Regions from separate parts of the Buttiauxella sp. 3AFRM03 genome, predicted to be linked through region 2. Evidence: predicted binding sites of a transcription regulator. Region 2 holds the regulator's gene; the other holds the start of a gene.
What was found. The regulator sigma-54, encoded in region 2, starts transcription at its own class of promoters, with help from an activator protein. The targets are predictions, from matches to a motif close to GTTGGCACANNTTTCGCTNT.
Positions count from the first base shown of each region.

Region 1: the regulator sigma-54 is predicted to act here: its motif matches at 9,001-9,020, upstream of D8682_RS24440 (branched-chain amino acid ABC transporter substrate-binding protein).

Region 1 covers NZ_CP033076.1:4,913,378-4,924,887, forward strand. The annotation lists gene D8682_RS24400 (CusA/CzcA family heavy metal efflux RND transporter) at 1-2,084, opposite strand, end outside; gene D8682_RS24405 (efflux RND transporter periplasmic adaptor subunit) at 2,095-3,345, opposite strand; gene cusF (cation efflux system protein CusF) at 3,431-3,775, opposite strand; gene D8682_RS24415 (Cu(I)/Ag(I) efflux RND transporter outer membrane protein) at 3,810-5,195, opposite strand; gene D8682_RS24420 (copper/silver response regulator transcription factor) at 5,378-6,061, shown strand; gene D8682_RS24425 (Cu(+)/Ag(+) sensor histidine kinase) at 6,051-7,493, shown strand; gene ldtA (L,D-transpeptidase) at 7,585-8,517, shown strand; tRNA gene D8682_RS24435 (tRNA-Asn) at 8,615-8,690, opposite strand; gene D8682_RS24440 (branched-chain amino acid ABC transporter substrate-binding protein) at 9,146-10,267, shown strand; gene D8682_RS24445 (branched-chain amino acid ABC transporter permease LivH) at 10,431-11,345, shown strand; gene livM (high-affinity branched-chain amino acid ABC transporter permease LivM) at 11,356-11,510, shown strand, end outside.
Region 2 covers NZ_CP033076.1:3,522,420-3,533,929, forward strand. The annotation lists gene D8682_RS17950 (TIGR01212 family radical SAM protein) at 1-680, shown strand, start outside; gene arcB (aerobic respiration two-component sensor histidine kinase ArcB) at 731-3,079, shown strand; gene elbB (isoprenoid biosynthesis glyoxalase ElbB) at 3,315-3,968, shown strand; gene mtgA (monofunctional biosynthetic peptidoglycan transglycosylase) at 3,965-4,693, shown strand; gene npr (PTS phosphocarrier protein NPr) at 4,699-4,971, opposite strand; gene rapZ (RNase adapter RapZ) at 4,968-5,822, opposite strand; gene ptsN (PTS IIA-like nitrogen regulatory protein PtsN) at 5,876-6,367, opposite strand; gene hpf (ribosome hibernation promoting factor) at 6,575-6,862, opposite strand; gene rpoN (RNA polymerase factor sigma-54) at 6,885-8,318, opposite strand; gene lptB (LPS export ABC transporter ATP-binding protein) at 8,492-9,217, opposite strand; gene lptA (lipopolysaccharide ABC transporter substrate-binding protein LptA) at 9,224-9,787, opposite strand; gene lptC (LPS export ABC transporter periplasmic protein LptC) at 9,756-10,331, opposite strand; gene kdsC (3-deoxy-manno-octulosonate-8-phosphatase KdsC) at 10,328-10,894, opposite strand; gene kdsD (arabinose-5-phosphate isomerase KdsD) at 10,911-11,510, opposite strand, start outside.

The sequences.
Region 1 (11,510 bases), 1.4 Mb from region 2:
TCATCCAGGTCGGTAAGATCGGTGCCGGAGACTTTGATACCGATCGGGCTTTTGATGCCGGTAGACAGCATATCAATGCGGTTGCGAATCGGCTGAACCCAGAGATTCGCCAGCCCCGGTAAGCGCACCGTGGCATCCAGCTCTTCAATGATTTTGTCGACGGTCATCCCTGGTCGCCACTGATCCTGCGGCTTCAGTTGAATGGTGGTTTCCACCATTTCCAGCGGGGCGGAATCGGTCGCCGTTTCTGCTTTGCCAGACTTACCAAACACCGAAGCCACTTCCGGCACGGTTTTAATCAGTTTATCAGTGGTTTGCAGGATTTGCGCCGCCTGGCCAGGAGAGACACCGGGCAGCGTTGAAGGCATATACAGTAAATCGCCTTCGTTAATTTTCGGCAGGAATTCACCGCCTACTTTGCTGAGCGGCCATATCACGGTGATTATTGATAACACCGCCACCAGCAGAGTTAATTTTGGCCATTGCAGGACTTTGAGCAAAAACGGGTGATACATCTTTATCAGCATGCGGTTCAGTGGATTACTGTTTTCCGCAGGGATTTTCCCTCTGATCCAAAAACCCATCAGAATAGGAATGACCATAATCGCCAGCAATGCGGAACCGGCCATCGCATAGGTTTTGGTAAAGGCCAGAGGCCCGAATAAACGTCCTTCTTGCCCTTCCAGAGTAAAAATCGGAATGAACGACAGGGTGATGATCAGCAGGCTGATAAACAGGGCAGGGCCAACTTCAACAGAGGCATCGGTAATCACTTTCCAGCGCGTTTCGTTATCAATACTTTTCCCCGCGTGGTTATGCCCCCAGTCCTCAAGCCGTTTATGCGCGTTTTCTATCATCACAATGGCGGCATCCACCATTGCCCCCACCGCAATCGCAATGCCGCCCAGCGACATCATGTTGGCGTTTAACCCCTGAAAATGCATGATGATAAAGGCAATACACAGCCCGAGCGGGAGCGAAATAATAGCGACCAGCGCGGAACGCAAGTGCCAGAGGAACAGGGCACAGACCACGGCGACAACGATAAATTCTTCCAGCAATTTATGGCTGAGGTTTTCAATTGAACGGTCAATCAACTGGCTACGGTCATATGTCGTCACCACTTCTACGCCTTCCGGCAGGCTTTTTTTCAGCACCTCAAGTTTGTCTTTAACCGCGGCAATAACATCGCGCGCATTCTTTCCGGAGCGCAACAGCACCACGCCTCCGGCAACTTCTCCCTGACCATTAAGCTCGGCAATGCCACGGCGCATTTCTGGCCCAATCTGCACGCGCGCCACATCCCTTAAATAAACCGGCACGCCGTTTTCGACGGTTTTCAGCACGATATTATTGAAGTCATCAATATTTTGCAGATAACCACTGGCACGAACCATGTACTCCGCTTCGGACATCTCAACGGACGAACCGCCCGCTTCCTGATTAGAAGAGCCAAGCGCATTTTTCACCTCGCCCAGCGTCACGCCATATTGCGCCAGTTTCATTGGGTTGATCTGGATTTGGTACTGCTTAACCACGCCGCCCACCGAGGCCACTTCCGCGACATTAGGAATGGTTTTTAACTCATATTTCAGGAACCAGTCCTGAAGTGAACGTAATTCGGCGAGATCATGTTTACCGCTGCGGTCAACCAGCGCGTACTCAAACACCCAGCCCACGCCGGTCGCATCAGGGCCAATCTCGGTGTTAACGCCCGCAGGCAACTTAGCCTGCACCTGGTTGAGGTACTCCATGACCCGCGAACGCGCCCAGTACAGATCGGTGCCATCTTCGAAAATCACGTAGACGTATGAGTCACCAAACTGCGAGAAACCGCGCACCGTTTTGGCGCCAGGCACTGAAAGCATGGTGGTCGTCAGCGGGTAAGTCACCTGGTTTTCAACAATCTCAGGCGCCTGGCCTGGGTAGCTGGTCTTAATAATCACCTGAACGTCCGAGAGGTCAGGTAAGGCGTCTACCGGCGTGTTGATAATGGTCCAGGTTCCCCAAATGCTCAGGAACAAGGCCGCCATCATTATCAGAAAGCGGTTCGCCACAGAGCGCCTGATAATCCATTCAATCATCTTCGTCTCCTTACTTTTCTGGATGCGCGTTGGCGGAAGCATTGCTCTGACGCATACGATCCAGCGCTCCGCTAATATTGGCTTCCGAGTCAATCAGGAACAGACCACCGACAACAACGGATTCCCCTTCACTCAGGCCTGATTCAATCCCCGTCTGGTTTTGGGATTCATGCAGTACTTTGATTTGCTTCGGCACAAACTGGCCTGCATGATCAACGGTAATCACCCGTTGTTCACGGCCATTGTCGATAACCGCCTGCGAAGGAATCAGCAACATTTCCGGGCTTTGGGTATTGAGCTTCAGGTAGGCGTTCATACCGGGTTTCAGTTGCTCATCTTTATTATCGACTTGCAGGCGCACTTGAAGGGTTCGCGTAACCGGGTCGAGGCTCGGCAGGATTAACCATTTTTCGATGGTGAAAGTTTTGCCAGGGTATGCCGGGACAGAAATCTCAAACTGGGAGGACTCTTTGAGCAGATACACGATAGATTCGGGGACGGCGGCGCTAATCCACACCGGGTCCATGCCCTGAATCTGGGCCACCACTTTATCTTTTGAAATGTTCATCCCGGTTCTCAGATCAAACGCGGTGATCACGCCATCAATCGGCGCTTTAATCGTGAAGCGAGTCTGAATAGAACGCGTGCTGCGTAAGCGCTGAATATCTTCTTCAGACATCCCCGCCAGACGAAGACGTTCGAGCACACCTTTGAGTTGTGTCGCGGAGCCACCGGTTTCAGACAGTAATAGATATTCGCTCTGCGCCTCGACCCATTCAGGGATCGTAATATCCACCAGCGGGGTGCCTTTTTTTACTTTATCGCCAATCGTCAGCGGATAAACTTTTTCAATAAACCCCTCTGAACGCGCTTGTACAATAACAAACTGGTATTCGTTAAAACTGACATTGGCGGGAATCGTCTGGGAATAGGTTAAGCGCCCCATTTGGACTTTTTCAGTTTTCAGCCCCAGATTTTGCACTTGTGCCGGATCGATACGAATGCCCTGATTATTTTCGCTGCTACCTTCATCGGCATATTTCGGCACCAGATCCATATCCATAAAGGGCGACTTCCCGGGCTTATCAAACCTGGTATCGGGTTTCATTGGGTCATACCAAAAAAGCACCTTACGCTCGGTCGATTGCGTGGCCATTTTAGGGACAGAAGCAAAATAGCGGTAAGCAGCAACGGATATTATCCCTCCGACGATCAGACTGCTGATAATAAGCGCAGTATTTTTTATTTTTAAAGAAGCCATATTTCTTCCTGATAAATAAAATGGCAAGCGGGATTTGTAGGGTGGATAAGCGATAGCGTCATCCACCATTTTGAAGTGAACCTCACTAATTAGCCTTAATTTCCTGAAGCAGAGAAGTATTACCTTGCTGAATAAAACTAAAATTTACATTATTCCCAGCTTTCAGTGATTTAATATTGGCGTCTAATTCGCTGAAGGTAAATCGCATGGTCATTGCTGGCCAACTGACTGCCGGAATAGCCTCATGTGCAATCGTAATTTTTTTATTTTCAATATCAATATCTTTAATTATGCCCTTGGCCGTAATCACTTGCTGTTGTGCGGCGGTAATGGTGGCAACCGCATCGCTTTGGGTCGATTCTGCTGCCTGAACTCCGGCAACCATAGCAACTGAGAAAATGCCAAATAAAGCAATTTTAATTGAACGCATATTAATGATTCCTCTGATATCAAAACGAAAATAATTATTGAGTCCAGCCGCCACCCAGAGCCGTAAACAAGGTGATTTCATTAACTTGTTGAGAATATCTCAGGTCGAGTAATGATTGCTGTGTTGAAAATAGTGAACGCTCTGCATCGAGTACCTCGATATAACTCACGGCACCGCTGGAATATAACCCTTTGGCACGTTGTAGCGTGATTTGCAGTGAGGCAAGATAATGTTGCTGTGCCGTAATTTGTTGGCTGATGGTTTCACGCAGCGCAAGAGCATCAGCAACTTCTTTAAAAGCGGTCTGAATTTTTTGCTCGTAATTGACAACAGACTGCTGCTGGCGAATTTTTGCCAGTTCAAGGTTGGCACTATTACGTCCGGCATTGAAAATAGGGATCTCAATTTTCGGGACGAAATTCCACATCCCACTGGCAGGATTAAACAGGCTTGAAAGCTCGGTACTGCTGCCTGAAACCCCACCCGTCAATGAAATAGAAGGGAAGAATGCGGCCCTGGCGGCACCAATATCGGCATCGGAGGCTTTTAACAGATGTTCGGCTTCCAGAATATCGGGCCTTTGCAGTAAGATTTCAGAAGACAAATTCGGCGGAAGCTGTACCGGATTAATATCTTTGTCGCTGTGGATTTGGTCATCAGGTTGAGCGGTATAAGTTCCCAGTACCAGTTGCAGTGCATTGTCCGCTTGTGCCAGTTCACCTTCTCTTTTGGCGATTTCTGCACGGGTACTTTCAATCAAGCCACGAGATTGTTCTAACGCCAGTAAGTTAGTACTGCCGGTGATAAGCTGTTTTTCCACAAAGGCATAAGATTGCTGGTAATTCTGGAGCGTTTCTCGGGCAATATTCAATTGCTCAGCCGCCAGTCGCTGGTTGAAATAGCTCTGCGAAACATTAGAAATCAGCAGAATATGCACTGCCCGCTGTGCTTCCTCACTGGCAAAGAATTTTTGCCGGTCGGCATCACTCATGTTTTTCAGTTTGCCGAAGAAATCCAGTTCAAAGCTAAGGGCCATACCTGCTTCATATTTTTGGTCAGTGGAACTGTCACTTTTTAACCCGCCACTGTAGGTAGTTTCTGCCGAGGCGTTGAGCTGCGGGTATCTGTCGGCGTCCGTGACATTGTATTGCGCACGCGCTTCCTGAACTTTTAACGCCGCCATCCGCAGATCTCGGTTGTTTTGCAGTGCGGTATCGATAAGCCTGATGGCCTGCGGATCGGCAAAGAAGTTACGCCAGCCGGTGTCCTGATAACCGACCGTTGCCGGAACCAGTGCATTTTTCGAGAGTGAGAAACGCTGTGGCACCGGCGTTTCAGGGCGCTGATAATCGGGTGCCAGCGAAATACACCCTGTCAGAATGAATAACGTACTCAGTGTTAAAAGCTTAAGTTTGAACATGTCACTTCTCGTCCCTGCAAGCCGGTTACATCAGGCTGATAAATTCTGCAGACACTTTACGGGAGCGACTCTGTTGGGTGAGTGACAGGATAATGACAAAGCTGTCATTTTGCGCTTATCTCATTGATCTCGCCCTGTTGCCCACTAGAATGGCACCACCACACTGAAAGGGAGGAGAGGTTGTGAAAATATTAGTCGTCGAAGATGAGGCCAAAACCGGTGAATATCTGTGCAAAGGTTTGAAAGAGGCCGGTTTCGTCGTTGATCTCGCAGACAATGGTTTGACGGGTTACCATCTGGCGATGACCGGTGATTACGACCTGGTGGTGCTGGATATCATGCTTCCTGACGTGAATGGCTGGGAAATCGTCCGCATGCTGCGGGCCGCGAAGAAAGGAATGCCGGTCCTGCTGCTTAGCGCCTTAGGCACCATTGAACATCGAGTGAAAGGCCTTGAGCTGGGCGCGGATGACTACCTGGTAAAACCTTTTGCTTTTGCAGAGCTGTTGGCTCGCGTCAGAACGCTGTTACGCCGTGGCTCGACAGTAATCGCCGAAAGCCAGTTTCAGGTGGCCGACCTGACACTTTTTTTGGTTTCCAGGAAAGTGACCCGTGGCGCAAGCCGTATCACGCTGACCAGCAAAGAATTTACACTACTGGAGTTCTTTCTGCGCCACCAGGGCGAAGTCCTGCCGCGCTCTCTTATCGCCTCCCAGGTTTGGGACATGAATTTTGACAGTGATACCAATGCAATTGATGTTGCGGTGAAGCGGTTACGCGCCAAAATTGATAACGATTTTGAACCTAAATTAATCCAGACCGTTCGCGGTGTCGGGTATGTTCTTGAGGTGCCTGATGAAGATTAGCGCGAAACGTCGACCTCTATCTCTGGCAGTCAGGTTGACCTTATTTATTAGTCTTTCGACTATTCTCGCTTTTCTGATCTTTACCTGGGTGATGATAAATTCAGTAGAACAACATTTTTCTGAGCGGGATGTTTATGATCTGAAACAAATCAGTTCAGTGCTGGAAAATATCATCAAAGAACCGAAAAAAAGTGAAGCGCAGAAAATAGAAAAGCTCAGTGACATCCTGACCAGTTACCAGAATATTACGGCTTTGCTTCGTGACGGGAATAATAATATTCTTTATCATTCGTCTAAAGGTGCCGACCTGAGTGCTATTCTTCCCTCACAATATCCGGGTGCAGGAAAGGTACTATTGTGGTCCGGGAAAATGAGTGAAAATGAAAAACACTCTACTATGGCGAATAAAAACACCATTTACCGAATTATAGAAACACCCATTAAAACATCTGAAAATACCCATGAGGCGCCTTATATTTTATTGACGGCAATGTCCTTTGACTACCACCAGCATTACATTGATACGCTAAAGGTGGACCTTATTTATATTGCCCTGGCAATCAGTGTTTTGATTGTTCTCATTGTTTTATTTGCAGTTTATAAAGGGCACCAGCCATTAAGAAATGTCAGCATGAAAATAAAAGACATTTCTTCTGAGAACTTAGATGTCAGACTGGAGCCAGACCGGGTGCCGATTGAGCTTGAACAACTGGTTATTTCTTTTAATCATATGCTTGAACGGATAGAAGATGTGTTTATCCGCCAGGCTAATTTTTCTGCGGACATCGCCCATGAAATACGCACGCCGATTACCAACCTGGTGACGCAGACGGAAATTTTATTAAGTCAATCAAGAAGTAATGACGAGTTGAAAGAGGTTCTTTATTCTAACCTCGAAGAATATAATCGCATGGCGAAGATGACCAGCGACATGCTATTCCTGGCTCAGGCGGATAATAACCAACTCATTCCTGAACAAGTGACGCTCGACATCAGGGATGAAACCAGCAAAGTCTTCGAGTTTTTTGATGCCTGGGCTGAGGAGCGCGGCGTCCGCCTTGCCATTAACGGCGATGCTTCCAGAGTCAAAGGTGACCCACTGATGCTGCGCCGGGTGATTAATAATCTTGTCTCCAATGCGATTCGCTATACTCCCGGCAACATGACAGTCACCGCGCATATTAATGAACGCGAAAGATGGGTTGACCTGATTATTGAAAACCCAGGAACACCTATACCTGAAGAGCATCTCAACCGATTGTTTGATCGCTTTTATCGCGTTGACCCGTCAAGGCAAAGAAAAAGTGAGGGCAGTGGGATTGGCCTGGCCATTGTAAAATCTATTATTACCGTCCACCAGGGTAAAATTAGCGTGGCTTCAGATGCGGTTTCAACTCGCTTTACCATCTCACTGCCCAAAATTTCCGACTGACTCCCGCTTATCATTTTGTAAGACTTTCCTCACAAAAAACTCAACGGAGGGTTATATTTAGCTTATCTATATCATGTTTGAGAACAGGGAAATGATGATTCGATTATCCTGGCTGGCCCTGGTGCTTGCCTCCGTTAGCAGTAGCGCTCTGGCAGTCAGCTATCCGCTACCACCCGAGGGTAGCCGCCTGGTCGGTGCGCCGTTAACCATTAGCGTTCCGCAAGGGAATACCCAGCCGCTGGAGTATTATGCCGCGCAGTACGGGCAAGGTTTCAGCAATATGCTGGAAGCCAACCCAGGTGTCGATCCGTTCCTGCCAAAAGCGGGTATCCAGTTGATCATTCCACAGCAGGTGATTTTGCCGGACACCGTACGCCAGGGCATTGTGATTAACGTCGCCGAAATGCGGCTTTACTACTACCCACCGGAGAGCAACACGGTGGAAATCCTACCTATTGGTATTGGCCAGGCTGGGCGCGAAACGCCGCGTAACTGGGTGACGAGGGTGGAGCGTAAGCAAGAAGCTCCGGGCTGGACACCAACGGCGAATACCCGGCGCGAGTACGCGAAAGAGGGTAAAACCTTGCCAGCTTACGTGCCACCAGGTGAGGAAAACCCGATGGGGCTTTACGCGATTTACATCGGCAAGCTGTACGCTATCCACGGCACTAACGCCAACTTTGGTATTGGCTTGCGCGTCAGCCAGGGGTGCATCCGTCTGCGTAAAGACGACATAAAATATTTGTTCGATAACGTGCCGGTGGGGACGCGCGTGCAGTTTATTGACCAGCCGGTGAAAGCAACCGTCGAGCCAGATGGGCGGCGTTGGCTGGAAGTGCATGAGCCGTTGTCCCGCAACCGTGCGGAGTTTGAATCTGACAATAAAGTCCCACTGCCTATGACCCCAGCACTGCGCAATATGACTGAAGGTTACGGTGTGGATGCCGTCATGGTGAGTGCCGCGTTAACCCGCCGTTCCGGGATGCCGGTGCCGATTAGCATGGTATCCGGAAAAACCGGGTAGTTTTAAATACTGGGATAAGGGCAGGCGCGGGAATTCGAGACGCGAAAAGTAAAAACATAAAAGCCCGCTTAAGTTTCCTTAAGCGGGCTTTCGAATTTGGCTCCTCTGACTGGACTCGAACCAGTGACATACGGATTAACAGTCCGCCGTTCTACCGACTGAACTACAGAGGAATCGGTTAACGGGGCGCATATTAACGATTAGCTCGTGGCATGTCAAAGGGTTCGCGTAAAACTTTTTTGTTTGCTCTTTTTATAGTCAACTTGTTGAGTTTTAACACGAATTGTCCTAGTCTGGGTTGAACTAACAGCATCCCTTCATTATGTAAGTTCTTTATTGGTGCAAAGCCGCTTCGTTCATCACTTATTTGCTTTATTGTTAAGCAGATGTGATCCCCGCTGTAATTTCATCGCGTTGTGCCGAGCGCCTTACCAGCGCACTCTATACTGACATATGTCGAAACATTGACATTTGGTTAACAATTCTGGCAACCATTTTGCTTAATGTTCAAGGCCGTGATTAATCACAGGGAAAAGCAGTTTGTATTTTGTTCGCGTTTTTGCTTTTGAAAATGGCTCTTACACCGTTTTGCATAAACCTCTTTGCTGATTTGCTAAGGAACATACAAATGTCGCTGAAATTTATCAGAAGTCCTCTTTCTCTTGTGTTGGCTGGTTGTCTGGTGACGGCGTTTTCCGCCCACGCCGATATTGTGATTGGTGTTGCTGGGCCATTTACCGGGCCGAATGCGACTTATGGTGATCAGTACTGGCATGGCGCGACGCAAGCCGCGGAAGATATTAACGCCGCCGGTGGCATCAACGGCGAAAAAATCAAGCTGGTGCAGGGTGATGATGCTTGTGAACCAAAACAGGCAGTGTCAGTTGCTAACCGTCTGGTGGATCAGGATAAAGTGAATGCTGTGGTCGGGCATTTTTGTTCTTCATCTACCGTACCGGCCTCAGAGGTGTATAACGACGCCGGTATTCTGACTATCACCCCTGGGTCGACTAACCCAATTATCACTGAACGAAACATGAATGATCTGTTCCGCATGTGTGGGCGTGATGACCAGCAAGGGCAGGTCGCCAGCGATTTTATTATCGACAAGCTTAAAGCCAAGCGTGTGGTGATCATTCATGACAAAGATACCTACGGGCAGGGGCTGGCGGATGCCACCAAAGCAGCGCTGGCGAAACGCGGCGTCAACGATGTGATGTACGAAGGGTTGTCGCGCGGCGAAAAAGACTTTAATGCGCTGGTGACCAAAATCAGTGCACAAAAACCTGACGTGGTGTTCTTCGGCGGTTGCCATCCGGAAGCGGGGCCACTGGTACGCCAGATGCGTGAGCAGGGCGTGCAGGCTAAATTCTTCTCCGGCGACTGTATCGTCAACGAAGAGATGGTTACCGCGGCAGGCGGACCGCAATACACCAACGGCATCTATATGACCTTCGGCAAAGATCCGCGTTTAATTGCCGACGGCAAAGCGGTTATCGATAAATTCCGCGCTAACAAATTTGAGCCAGAAGGCTACACCCTCTATTCCTACGCCTCTGTGCAGGCTATCGCTGCGGCATTTAAAGCCACTGGTGGCACCGATTCGGCTAAAGCCAGCGCCTGGCTGAAAGCTAATCCGGTGGATACTGTGATGGGCAAAAAAGCCTGGGATAGCAAAGGCGACCTGAAGGTGTCGGACTATGTCGTTTATGAATGGGACGACAAAGGCAAATACAAAGAAGTCCAATAAGGTTCGCTGGACAACAATACGCTATTGGGGTTTGTCGGGGGGATAAGCGGTAGCGTCATCCACCATTTACGCCTGTGATTGCAGGTGAAAGTGTCGGGTGACGCTCCGCTTACCCGACCTACAAAAGAAGTTTGTCCGCCGCCCTAAAAGAGATTGCCTATCTATGGACGCATTCTTCCTGCAACAGTTGATTAATGGCTTAACGCTAGGTTCCGTCTACGGGTTGATAGCCATTGGCTACACCATGGTTTACGGCATTATCGGCATGATTAACTTCGCGCACGGCGAAGTGTATATGATCTCCGCTTATCTGTGCGCCATCGGCCTGGCGCTACTGTCGTTCTTCGGCCTGCAATCATTCCCGTTACTGATCCTCGGCACGTTGGTGTTTACCATTGTGGTGACGGGTGTGTATGGCTGGACCATTGAGCGCATCGCCTATAAACCGCTGCGCAACTCGACACGTTTAGCGCCGCTGATCTCCGCCATTGGCATGTCGTTGATTCTGCAAAACTATGCACAAATCAGCCAGGGGCCGCGCCAGCAGGGCATTCCCACCATGCTTGATGGCGTGCTCCGTTTACATATTGGCGATGGTTTTGTGCAAATCACTTATACCAAAGTGTTCATCCTGATTGCTTCGTTTGCTGGCATGTTGCTGCTTACCTGGATAATTGGTAATACCAGACTGGGGCGCATGTGCCGTGCGGTTCAGCAAGACCGCAAAATGGCTTCGATTCTGGGGATTAATACCGACCGCATTATCTCGCTGGTGTTTGTGATTGGTGCGGCGATGGCGGGGCTGGCGGGTGTGTTGATCACCATGAACTACGGTACTTTTGATTTCTACGCCGGTTTTATTATTGGCATCAAAGCGTTCACGGCGGCAGTGCTGGGCGGGATTGGCTCGTTGCCTGGCGCGATGCTTGGCGGGTTAATTCTTGGTATTGCCGAGGCGCAGTTCTCGGGCATGGTGAATTCCGATTACAAAGATGTGTTCTCGTTTGGATTGCTGGTGGTGATCCTCATTTTCCGTCCTCAGGGGCTGCTTGGCCGACCTTTCGTTGCCAAAGTGTGAGGGAGAAAAAATGACAACAGAAACGGTTATGCATGAAGGTTTTTCCCTCAAACGCTGCGTGCTGGACGCGATTTTCGCCGGTCTTGTCGCATTGATTGTTTTTGGCCCGATAGTCGGTGTGGTGCTGGATGGCTACAGCTTTAATTTCGAAGGGCAGCGGCTGGT
Region 2 (11,510 bases):
AGGCTTACACCAGTACGTGGGCAGAAGTGCAGGTGCTTCGCTCGATGTACCAACAAGCCGTTAGCCAGGCCAGTATTGTCGGCTTATGTGTTGGTACGCGCCCGGATTGTGTGCCGGATAGCGTGCTCGATTTGTTAAGTGAATATCATGACAAAGGTTATGAGGTCTGGTTAGAACTTGGCTTGCAGACGGCGCATGACAAAACGCTACATCGAATAAATCGTGGGCATGATTTTGCCTGTTATCAGGAAACGACACGTCGTGCCCGTGCGCGCGGCTTGAAAGTTTGCAGCCACTTGATTGTTGGCCTGCCTGGAGAAGGTCAGGAACATTGCCTGCAAACGCTGAAGCAAGTCGTTGAGACGGGCGTGGATGGCATCAAACTGCATCCACTCCATATAGTCAGCGGTAGCACGATGGCGAAAAGTTGGCAGGCAGGACGACTGCAAGGCATCGAACTGGAAGAGTATGCGACTACCGCAGGTGAGATGATTCGCCATACGCCGATCGATATTGTTTATCATCGCATATCTGCCAATGCCCGCCGTCCGACCCTGCTGGCACCGCTGTGGTGTGAGAACCGATGGACTGGAATGGGGGCAATCGATAAGTATTTGACGGAGCATGGAACACAAGGCTCGGCATTGGGTTCGCCATGGACCCCAGCAATTCTGTCGTAATCACTAAGCGTGCGGTATATTTAGCTGATTGAAGGCGAGGGAAACGTTCCATGAAGCAAATCCGGTTACTGGCACAATATTACGTTGATTTGATGGTGAAGCTCGGATTAGTGCGCTTCTCATTATTGTTGGCTTCCGCCCTGGTGGTGTTGGCTATTGTGGTGCAAATGGCCGTGACGATGTTGTTACGTGGCCAGGTTGAAAGCATTGATGTCGTCCGCTCTATCTTTTTTGGACTGCTAATTACTCCCTGGGCTGTCTATTTCCTTTCTGTGGTGGTTGAACAACTCGAAGAGTCTCGCCAAAGGCTGTCAAAACTGGTGCAGAAACTTGAAGAGATGCGCGAAAGAGACCTGAAACTTAATGTGCAGCTTAAAGACAATATTGCGCAATTAAATCAGGAAATTGCCGTTCGCGTGAAAGCAGAAGATGAGCGTCAAACTATGCTTGAGCAACTCAAAGTTGAGATGCAGGAGCGTGAAGAGACGCAAATTCAGCTTGAGCAGCAATCGTCGTTTTTACGCTCATTCCTCGATGCTTCCCCGGATCTGGTTTTCTATCGTAATGAAGATAAAGAATTTTCAGGCTGTAACCGTGCCATGGAGTTGTTGACGGGCAAAAGTGAGAAGCAACTGATCAGACTGAAGCCAGAAGAGGTCTACTCGCCAGAAGCAGCCCAAAAGGTTATCGAAACGGATGAAAAAGTGTTCCGCCATAACGTTTCGCTCACCTATGAACAGTGGCTGGATTACCCCGATGGGCGCAAAGCCTGCTTTGAAATTCGCAAAGTGCCGTATTACGACCGCGTGGGTAAGCGTCACGGTTTGATGGGCTTTGGCCGCGATATTACCGAGCGCAAGCGTTACCAGGATGCACTTGAACGCGCCAGTCGCGATAAAACCACCTTCATTTCAACCATCAGCCATGAACTGCGTACACCGCTAAATGGGATCGTCGGTTTGAGCCGTATCTTGCTCGATACCGATCTGAATCCTGAACAAACCAATTACCTCAAAACCATTCATGTATCGGCAATAACACTCGGTAATATTTTCAACGATATCATTGATATGGATAAGCTTGAACGTCGCAAAGTCCAGCTTGATAACCAGCCGATTGATTTCACTGGTTTCCTGGCTGATTTAGAGAATCTTTCCGGTTTGCAAGCACAGCAAAAAGGGCTGAAGCTGGAAATGAACTCTACGTTACCACTGCCGCATAAAGTGGTGACCGATGGAACACGTCTGCGCCAAATCCTTTGGAATCTGATCAGTAACGCCGTTAAGTTCACGCCAAAAGGAGGACTGGTTGCTGTGCGCGTGTGTTATGAAGAAGAAAACACGTTGCGCTTCGAAGTTCAGGATTCCGGCATTGGCATTCCTCAAGACGAACAGGACAAAATCTTCGCCATGTATTATCAGGTGAAAGACAGTCATGGCGGCAAACCGGCTACCGGTACGGGAATTGGCCTGGCGGTATCGCGCCGTCTGGCGAAGAGTATGGGTGGCGATATTACCGTTAGCAGCAAGCCCGGTGAAGGTTCGTTGTTTACCCTGACCGTGCAGGCACCGCGTGTTGCGGATGAAGTTGAAGATACCCTTGAAGACGATGAAATGCCGCTGCCGGCATTGCACGTCTTATTGGTTGAAGATATTGAACTCAACGTGATTGTTGCGCGTTCCGTGCTTGAGAAGCTCGGCAATAGCGTCGATGTCGCGATGACCGGTAAAGAAGCGCTAGAAAAATTCACCCCAGGGGAATATGACCTGGTGCTGTTGGACATCCAGTTACCTGATATGACGGGGCTGGATATTTCCCGGCAACTGACCACGCATTATGCGCGTGAAGATTTACCACCGCTGGTGGCATTGACTGCTAACGTATTGAAAGATAAAAAAGAGTACCTGGATGCTGGCATGGATGATGTGCTGAGCAAACCCCTCTCTGTTCCGGCGTTAATGGCGATGATCCAAAAATTCTGGGACAACCAACAGTCAGAGTCTAAGAAGGAGTCTCAAGTGCCTCAAGTTAATAGTGAAAAGCAGCAAGCATTGCTCGATATTCCAATGCTTGAGCAGTATATGGACCTCGTCGGACCAAAACTGATTACTGATGGGCTGGCGATGTTTGAAAAAATGATGCCGGGCTATCTGAGTGTACTGGACTCCAATATGACTGCTCGCGACCAGAAAGGGGTCGTGGAAGAAGGTCATAAGATTAAAGGAGCCGCAGGGTCTGTTGGGCTACGTCACTTGCAGCAAGTTGCTCAGCAAATTCAATCGCCGGACTTACCTGCATGGTCAGAAAACGTCGGTGAGTGGATTGAAGAGTTGAAACAAGAATGGCAACACGATGTTGATGTTCTGAAAGCCTGGGTGGCAAACGCTCCCAAAAAATGACCCCGGATAAACCGGGGTGCGCGAATTCTGCGCCAACACCAGGGAAAAGTCAGGTTGCGCCGTTGAGTTATAAGTCTTTATCCAAATGGCGCAGCCGATAATCTTGTGTGCTGCTCAGGCATTAAGATAGCAAATCTTAAATAGTTTGTTACATGAAACAGTAAAATGTGTGAAGCATAGCGATCAAATCATCATAACTGATGATGAAATTTGCATGATGAAAAGGAATGGCTGAATGAAGAAGATTGGTGTGGTGCTCAGTGGGTGTGGGGTCTACGACGGAAGTGAGATTCAGGAAGCTGTGATTACCCTGCTGGCTATCGCTCGGTCAGGTGCTGAAGCGGTATGTTTTGCACCCGATAAACCTCAAGCAGATGTTATTAATCACCTGACTAATAATAAGTCTATTGAGCATCGTAATGTGCTGGTTGAAGCGGCGCGAATTACTCGTGGTGCGGTAGCGCCATTAGCGCAGGCCGATGCCAGTCAACTGGATGCGCTTATTGTGCCTGGCGGTTTTGGCGCGGCGAAAAACTTATGTAATTTTGCAAGCCATGGGAGCGACTGCCAGATTGATAGCGATCTACGCCGTCTGGCTCGTGATTGCCATGCCCAGGGTAAACCACTCGGCTTTATTTGTATTGCCCCAGTGATGTTACCAAAAATTCTTGATGTGCCGGTGCGTTTGACTATCGGTACAGATATCGACACGGCAGAAGTCGTTGAAGAAATGGGGGCCGAACATGTTCCGTGCCCGGTTGACGATATTGTGGTTGATGAAGAACACAAAGTGGTGACCACGCCTGCTTATATGCTGGCGACCCGTATCGATGAAGCCGCAATGGGTATCGAAAAGCTGGTGGCCCGTGTCGTGGATATGACTGCATGAAGAAAGGGCGTATCGCGCTCTTGAGCTTTTTCAAGCGCTGGCTGTTGCGTGGTCTACTGGCACTGGCGGGAATTTGGCTGGCCGGGATAATCCTGTTTAGTTTTATGCCGGTGCCGTTTTCAGCAGTGATGGTCGAGCGGCAGTTTAGTGCCTGGTTCAGCGGTGATTTTAGTTATGTTGCGCACTCGGATTGGGTGAGCATGGACGAGATCTCGCCGTGGATGGGGCTGGCGGTGATTGCGGCAGAAGACCAGAAATTCCCTGATCACTGGGGGTTTGATGTAACGGCAATTGAAAAAGCTATTGCACATAATGAGCGAAATGAAAATCGCGTTCGTGGTGCATCCACACTCTCTCAGCAAACGGCGAAAAACCTATTCCTGTGGGATGGTCGTAGTTATCTGCGCAAAGGCCTGGAAGCGGGATTGACCCTTGGCATGGAAGTGGTCTGGACTAAACGCCGCATCCTGGCGGTTTACCTGAATATCGCGGAGTTTGGTGATGGGGTTTTTGGTGTGGAAGCCGCCTCGCAGCGCTATTTCCATAAACCTGCCAGCCGCCTTACGGCATCAGAAGCAGCACTTCTCGCAGCCGTTCTCCCTAATCCCATCCGCTTTAAAGCGAATGCTCCTTCCGGTTATGTACACCAGCGTCAGCAATGGATTTTGCGCCAGATGCGCCAGCTAGGTGGCGAATCGTTTATGGCGCAGCATGAGTTGAAGTGAGTTAATTAGTCTTCGTCAAAACCGGCATTGAATAGCGCGATAACGGCGTTCAATGCCTGTTCTTCTTCGGGGCCAGTGACTTCAATTTCAATGTGACCCCCTTTAGCAGAATCCAGCATCAGCAATGCAATGACGCTATTGGCTTCAGCTTCCGTGCCAGCCTCGTTGCGCAGCATCACTTCGGCGTCAAAGCTTTGTACCAGTTCGAACAGCTTCATCGCTGGGCGTGCGTGCATGCCCAGTTTGTTGGTTATCTCAACGGTCTGTTTTACGGTCATGTTTTACGTTTTTCCAGCGTGCGGTGACGGGATTGCACGTTCTTGCCGCGTGAACGGAAATAATCTGCCAACTGTTCAGCGATATAAACTGAACGGTGTTTACCGCCGGTACAGCCAATCGCCACAGTTAGATAGCTGCGGTTATTGGTTTCCAGCATAGGTAACCATAGCTCAAGATAGCTACGCGTCTGGTAGATAAAATTGTGGACTTCGGTATGACGGTCGAGGAACGCAGCAACAGGTCTGTCCAGACCGGTCATCGGGCGCAGCTTCGGGTCCCAGTGCGGGTTTGGCAGGAAGCGCACATCGAACACGTAATCCGCATCAATCGGAATACCATGTTTAAAGCCAAAGGACTCGAACACCATTGTCAGCTCACGTTCACGTTTACCAAGCAAACGGGTACGCAGCATTTCCGCGAGCTCATGCACCGACATCTCAGAGGTGTCGATGATCAGATCGGCTCTGGATTTCAATGGCTCCAGCAAGTCACTTTCTTCATCTATCGCACTTTCCAGCGAGAGATTTTTACTGGAAAGCGGGTGCAAGCGGCGCGTGTCACTATAACGACGAATCAGCGTGTTGCGATCGGCATCAAGGAACAACAATTGTGGTGAGAATGAGTCAGGCAGATTGGTCATTGCCTGTTCAAAGATCTCCGGATTTTCCGGCATGTTACGCACGTCGATGCTGACTGCCGCAGAAATTTGGCGTTCTGCGAGGGTTTTAGCAAGATCAGGTAATAGCACCACTGGTAGGTTATCTACACAGTAGAATCCCATATCTTCTAGTGCACGCAAGGCTACAGACTTCCCTGAACCAGAGCGGCCGCTGACAATCATCAGCACCATGTTTTCACTCCCCCAACTTTTCTTGCTGCGGCATACCCGTGACCGCAGCCAGATTATTCACTTTCACTACCTTGTTCTGTTTCGGTAATGATCTGATAAAGCTCTTCATCGCTCTGTGCAGAACGCAGGCGGCGGCAAATCGTTTTGTCAGCCAGACGTTTTGCTACCAGAGACAAAGTATGTAAGTGCGTTTTTGTTTGATCCGCAGGAACAAGCAGCGCAAACATCAGGTCAACCGGTTGGTTATCGATGGCGTCAAAAGCGATAGGGGTTTCCAGTTTAATAAACACCCCAACGGCACGAGTCGTATCTTCTTCCAGTTTCCCATGGGGAATGGCGATGCCATTTCCGATACCGGTACTGCCCATGCGTTCGCGCGTCAATACAGCCTCAAATACCACTTGTGGTGGCAGGCCGAGCTGTTTTGCTGCCAGTTCACTGATGATTTCCAGTGCACGCTTTTTACTCTGGCAATGTACGTTGGTACGGGTACATTCCTTGTTCAGGACTTGACTAAGTTGTAGAGCAGAATCGTTGTTCATCATAAGTTCACCTAAGCACCCTGTTATGCTAACGGCTCGTTACTCCACGCAACGAGCCGTCTTTACCCTTCATACTTCAAGTTGCATATGCGTTGGCTTCCTCGCTCACCCCAGTCACTTACCAGAGTAAGCTCATGGGGATTCACTGTGTAGCCGCCTTTCTGCAACTCGAATTATTTTGGGTAACTGCTTATACAGTTGCCCGGATTATCAGTGTTGTTTTAGTTTATCTTTATGTTTGGTTAACTGGCGAGCCAGTTTATCAATCAGACCGTCAATCGCCGCATACATATCCTGCCCTTCCGCGCTGGCATGAATTTCACCACCATTTACATGAAGCGTTGAATCGGCAATATGCGTGACTTTTTCCACTTTTAACACAATATAGACTTGGTTAATTCTATCGAAGTACTGCTCCAGTTTGGCAAACTTCGTACTCACAAATTCGCGCAGTGCGTCAGTGATTTCGACGTTATGTCCTGTAATGTTGAGCTGCATAGTGTCTTCCTTATCGGTTAAGTCAAACCAACTGTTTACGCTGATTTGACGGTGGTATGGATAAAGACTCTCGGTACTTCGCAACAGTGCGGCGTGCCACCATGATCCCCTGATCCGATAGCATAGTCGTTAACTTGCTATCACTCAGTGGTTTCGCAGGGTTTTCCGCAGCAATTAATTTCTTCACTAATGCACGAATTGCCGTCGAGGAGGCTTCACCTCCACCTTCGGTATTAACGTGGCTTGAGAAGAAATACTTCAATTCAAAAATGCCGCGTGGGCTATGTAAATATTTTTGCGTGGTCACTCGGGAAATGGTCGATTCATGCATTTCTACGACCTGAGCGATATCAGCAAGCACCATCGGTTTCATGTGCTCTTCGCCGTGTTCAAAAAAGCCTTGTTGCTGTTCAACGATACAGCGACTGACGCGCAGCAGCGTGTCGTTCCGGCTTTCCAGGCTCTTAATCAGCCACTTTGCTTCTTGCAGATTACTGCGAATAAATTGCGAGTCGCTGTCATTGCGGGCACTGGTGCCCATTGCAGCATACTGCTGGTTTATTTTCAGACGAGGGAGGCTGTCGGCATTGAGTTCTACAGTCCAGTGACCTTGCGTTTTTTTCACCAGAACATCCGGTATGACATATTCCGGTTCACCGGTCTGAATGGATTGCCCTGGGCGTGGGTCAAGAGACTGAATCAGGCACATTGCCTCTTTCAGCACCTCTTCTTTCAGACGGGTGACGCGCATCAGGCTGCGGAAGTCATGGTTAGCGAGCAGATCCAGGTGATCGCTGACAATCAAGCTGGCTTCGGTTAACCATGGCGTTTCGCGAGCGAACTGTGAAAGCTGTATGAGCAGGCAATCGCGTAGATCACGTGCGGCAACACCCACAGGATCGAAGCGTTGAACGCGTTTGAGTACGGCTTCCACTTCGTCGAGGGTGATTTCGTCATCACCCATGCTTTCCAGAATTTCTTCCAGAGAAACTGTGAGATAACCCATTTCGTCAACGGCATCGACAATAGAGGTCGCAATTGCTGTGTCAGTATCTGAAAACGGGGTGAGATCAACCTGCCACATCAGATAATCCTGAAGAGACTGGGTCGTTTCCCCCTGATAAACCGGCAATTCGTCGTCGATATAATCGCTTCCGGTTCCTGATGGAGTGCCTGCGGTGTAGATTTCGTCCCAACTGGTATCCAGCGGTAACTCGTCAGGCATTTCTTTTTGCTCAAGCGCCTCACGGGTATCTAATGCTTCGTTTTCACGTACTTCCTGAGTTTCAACTTCTTCATGCAGATCGGTTTGCTCAAGCAGTGGGTTACTTTCCAGTGCTTGCTGAAGTTCTTGCTGTAGCTCTAACGTCGAAAGTTGCAACAGACGAATTGCCTGCTGTAACTGGGGAGTCATAGCAAGTTGTTGGCTAAGCCGTAATTGCAAACCTTGCTTCATATTCAGAGCGAGCTTCCTCAGGTTATACTCGTCATACTTCGAGCTGCAGGGGTGTTGACTGCACTCCTTCACCCCAGTCACTTACTCAAGTAAGCTCCTGGGATGAACTCCCTTGTCGCCTACCTGCAACTCGAATTATTTTGAGTATAAATATTATAATTTTTACTACCCTATCAGAGTCTGAACTCTTCGCCCAGATACACGCGCTTAACATGCTCGTCTTCCAGGATTTCGGCTGGAGTGCCATGGGCGATTAAATGGCCCTGGCTTACGATGTAGGCACGTTCACAAACAGCCAGCGTTTCGCGTACGTTATGGTCAGTAATCAACACCCCGAGCCCACTGTCGCGCAGATGCTCAATGATTCGCTTGATGTCGATGACGGATATTGGGTCAACACCAGCAAAAGGTTCATCCAGAAGAATAAATTTTGGATTTGCGGCTAATGCTCGGGCAATTTCGACACGACGACGCTCGCCACCAGACAATGACTGCCCGAGGTTATTACGCAAATGTTCGATGTGGAATTCTTCCATCAGCTCATTAGCGCGGTCATCACGCTGCTCAACAGAAAGATCGTCACGGATTTGCAGCACAGCCATTAAGTTATCGAACACACTTAAACGGCGGAAAATAGACGCTTCTTGCGGTAAGTAGCCGATACCTCGACGAGCACGAGCATGAAGTGGCAGAAGGCTGATGTCTTCATCATCAATAATAATGTTGCCGGCGTCACGCGGCACAATGCCAACCACCATGTAAAAGGTAGTGGTTTTCCCGGCACCGTTTGGGCCAAGTAACCCGACAATTTCACCCGACTTAACAGCCAGGCTGACATCTTCAACGACGCGGCGGCCTTTGTAGGCTTTGGCGAGATTTTTTGCAATTAAAGTAGCCATAACGAATTAGTTACTCTTTTTCTGCGCAGGGGCTGGTGCCGGAGCCTGGCCGTCTTTTTTCTGCAGTTGAGAAGGGACCAGAACGGTGGTGACACGTTTACCTTTTTCGCTAAAGGCCTGCATCTTCTGTTCTTTCACCAGATAAGTAATTTTGTCGCCTTTGATATTGCTGTCGACCTGCTCGAGATAAGCATTACCGGTCAGAACTACAAAGTCGTTTTGCAACTCATAGTGCATGGTCGCTGAGTGGCCGCTAACGGGTTTACCGCTATCTTGCATCTGATAGAACGTGGCTGGATTACCATAACCATCAATGACTTCTTTGCCTTCTTCGCCGCCAGGACGAGTCACAACCACTTTGTCGGCGTTAATTTTGATACTGCCTTGTGTCACGATCACATTGCCAGTGAAGGTGACGACGTTGCCCTGCATATCCAGCGACTGTTGGTCAGATTCAATGTGAATCGGCTGATCGGTATCACCGGTCAACGCAAATGCCGAAAAACTAGCGGCTAAAAGCGTACTGGTTAGTACTAAATTACGGCTGAGTTTGTTTATTTTGGATTTCATAGGATGTTCTAACCTTTTCAATCAGCTCGGCATTTTTGCTGCGTAAATTTCCACGCATTTTGAGGCCGGTGGAGTTAAAGCTGGTTCCATACAAGGTTACCTGGTCATCAGAGGCAACATCCTGAGTGACTAAATTAACCTGCGCATTGTCCGTGGTAATTTTGCGTAGCTGAGAATCCGGCGTCAGAGCCGTCAGCACCACATTCCCATACAAATACAGCATCCGATCGTTAGTAAGTTTGGCGCGATCCGCTCGTAAAGACCAGGTTGCCACTTTGTTTTCGTCATACTGCGTCATCACCGGGTTGGTAAACCACGAAATAGCAGTCTCAGAAAAATATTCAACGTGTTCCGAAACCAGCCGATAATTCAGAGCCCCTTCAGGACTGTAGGCGAGCGTCGTGGAATGTTCACTTTGATAGGTTGGCTCGTTGCTGTTTACCGTCGGTGTAGCAACGGGGTCTTTATCGACCAGATTTAAGCCAATCAACACTAATGCCAGCAATGAAAGCAGGATGATAACCCAACGTCTGGTCTTACTCATATAGATAGCCCTTTGGCCTCATCAAGCTTTCCTTGTGCCAGTAACAGAAGATCACAGACTTCGCGAACCGCCCCACGTCCGCCAGCAATACGTGTAACGTAGTCGGCACGAGGAATCAGTAAAGGATGAGCGTCGGAAACCGCTACACTCAAACCCACTTTTGCCATCACTGGCCAGTCGATTAAATCATCACCAACGTAAGCAACATGTTCCGCGGGGATGGCGAGCTTATCTAATAGATCGTGAAAAGCCAAAAGCTTGTCAGATTGCCCTTGATAGAGATGGGTAATCCCGAGTGTTGCGCATCGGTCTTCAAGTAGCTTTGCTTTGCGGCCGGTAATAATCGCGACTTCGATGTCGGAAGTCAGTACGCAGCGAATTCCGTAACCGTCACGCACGTTGAATGCTTTCAGCTCTTCGCCGCTATTACCCATGTAAATCAGGCCATCAGACATGACACCGTCAACATCTAAAATAAGCAGGCGCACGTTTTCTGCCCGCTCCATCACGCGCGTGCTCACCGGGCCATAACAGGTGGCAAGTGACGCTTCATGGTTACTCATTAAGGCTAATCCTTTGTTAAACCACGCCAGCGCGTAGCATGTCATGCATATGTACCACACCGAGAAGTTGGTCGCCATCTGCAACCAATACCGAGGTAATGTGGCGAGATTGCATCAAATTGAGCGCATCCACAGCCAGTAGTGATGGACGGACCCTAATTCCACCGACAGTCATGACATCTGCGATATTCAGAGAGTGGAGGTCAACGCCCATATCAAAGACGCGTCGTAAATCGCCATCGGTGAAGATCCCTTCGATTTTCATCAGGGAGTCACAGATTACGGTCATACCCATATTTTTACGCGTAATTTCCAGTAGAGCATCGCGCAAGGACGCATCTTTACTGACATGAGGGATCTCATCACCGCTGTGCATGATATCGCTGACGCGTAGTAACAGTTTACGACCCAATGCGCCGCCTGGGTGAGAAAGTGCAAAATCTTCTGCAGTAAAGCCGCGAGCTTTAAGCAACGCAACGGCAAGGGCGTCACCCATAACCAGTGTTGCTGTGGTGCTGGAGGTTGGAGCCAGACCAAGAGGGCAGGCTTCTTGCGGGACTTTGACACACAAATGGATATCTGCCGCTTTACCCATAGAGCTATCCGGGCGGCTGGT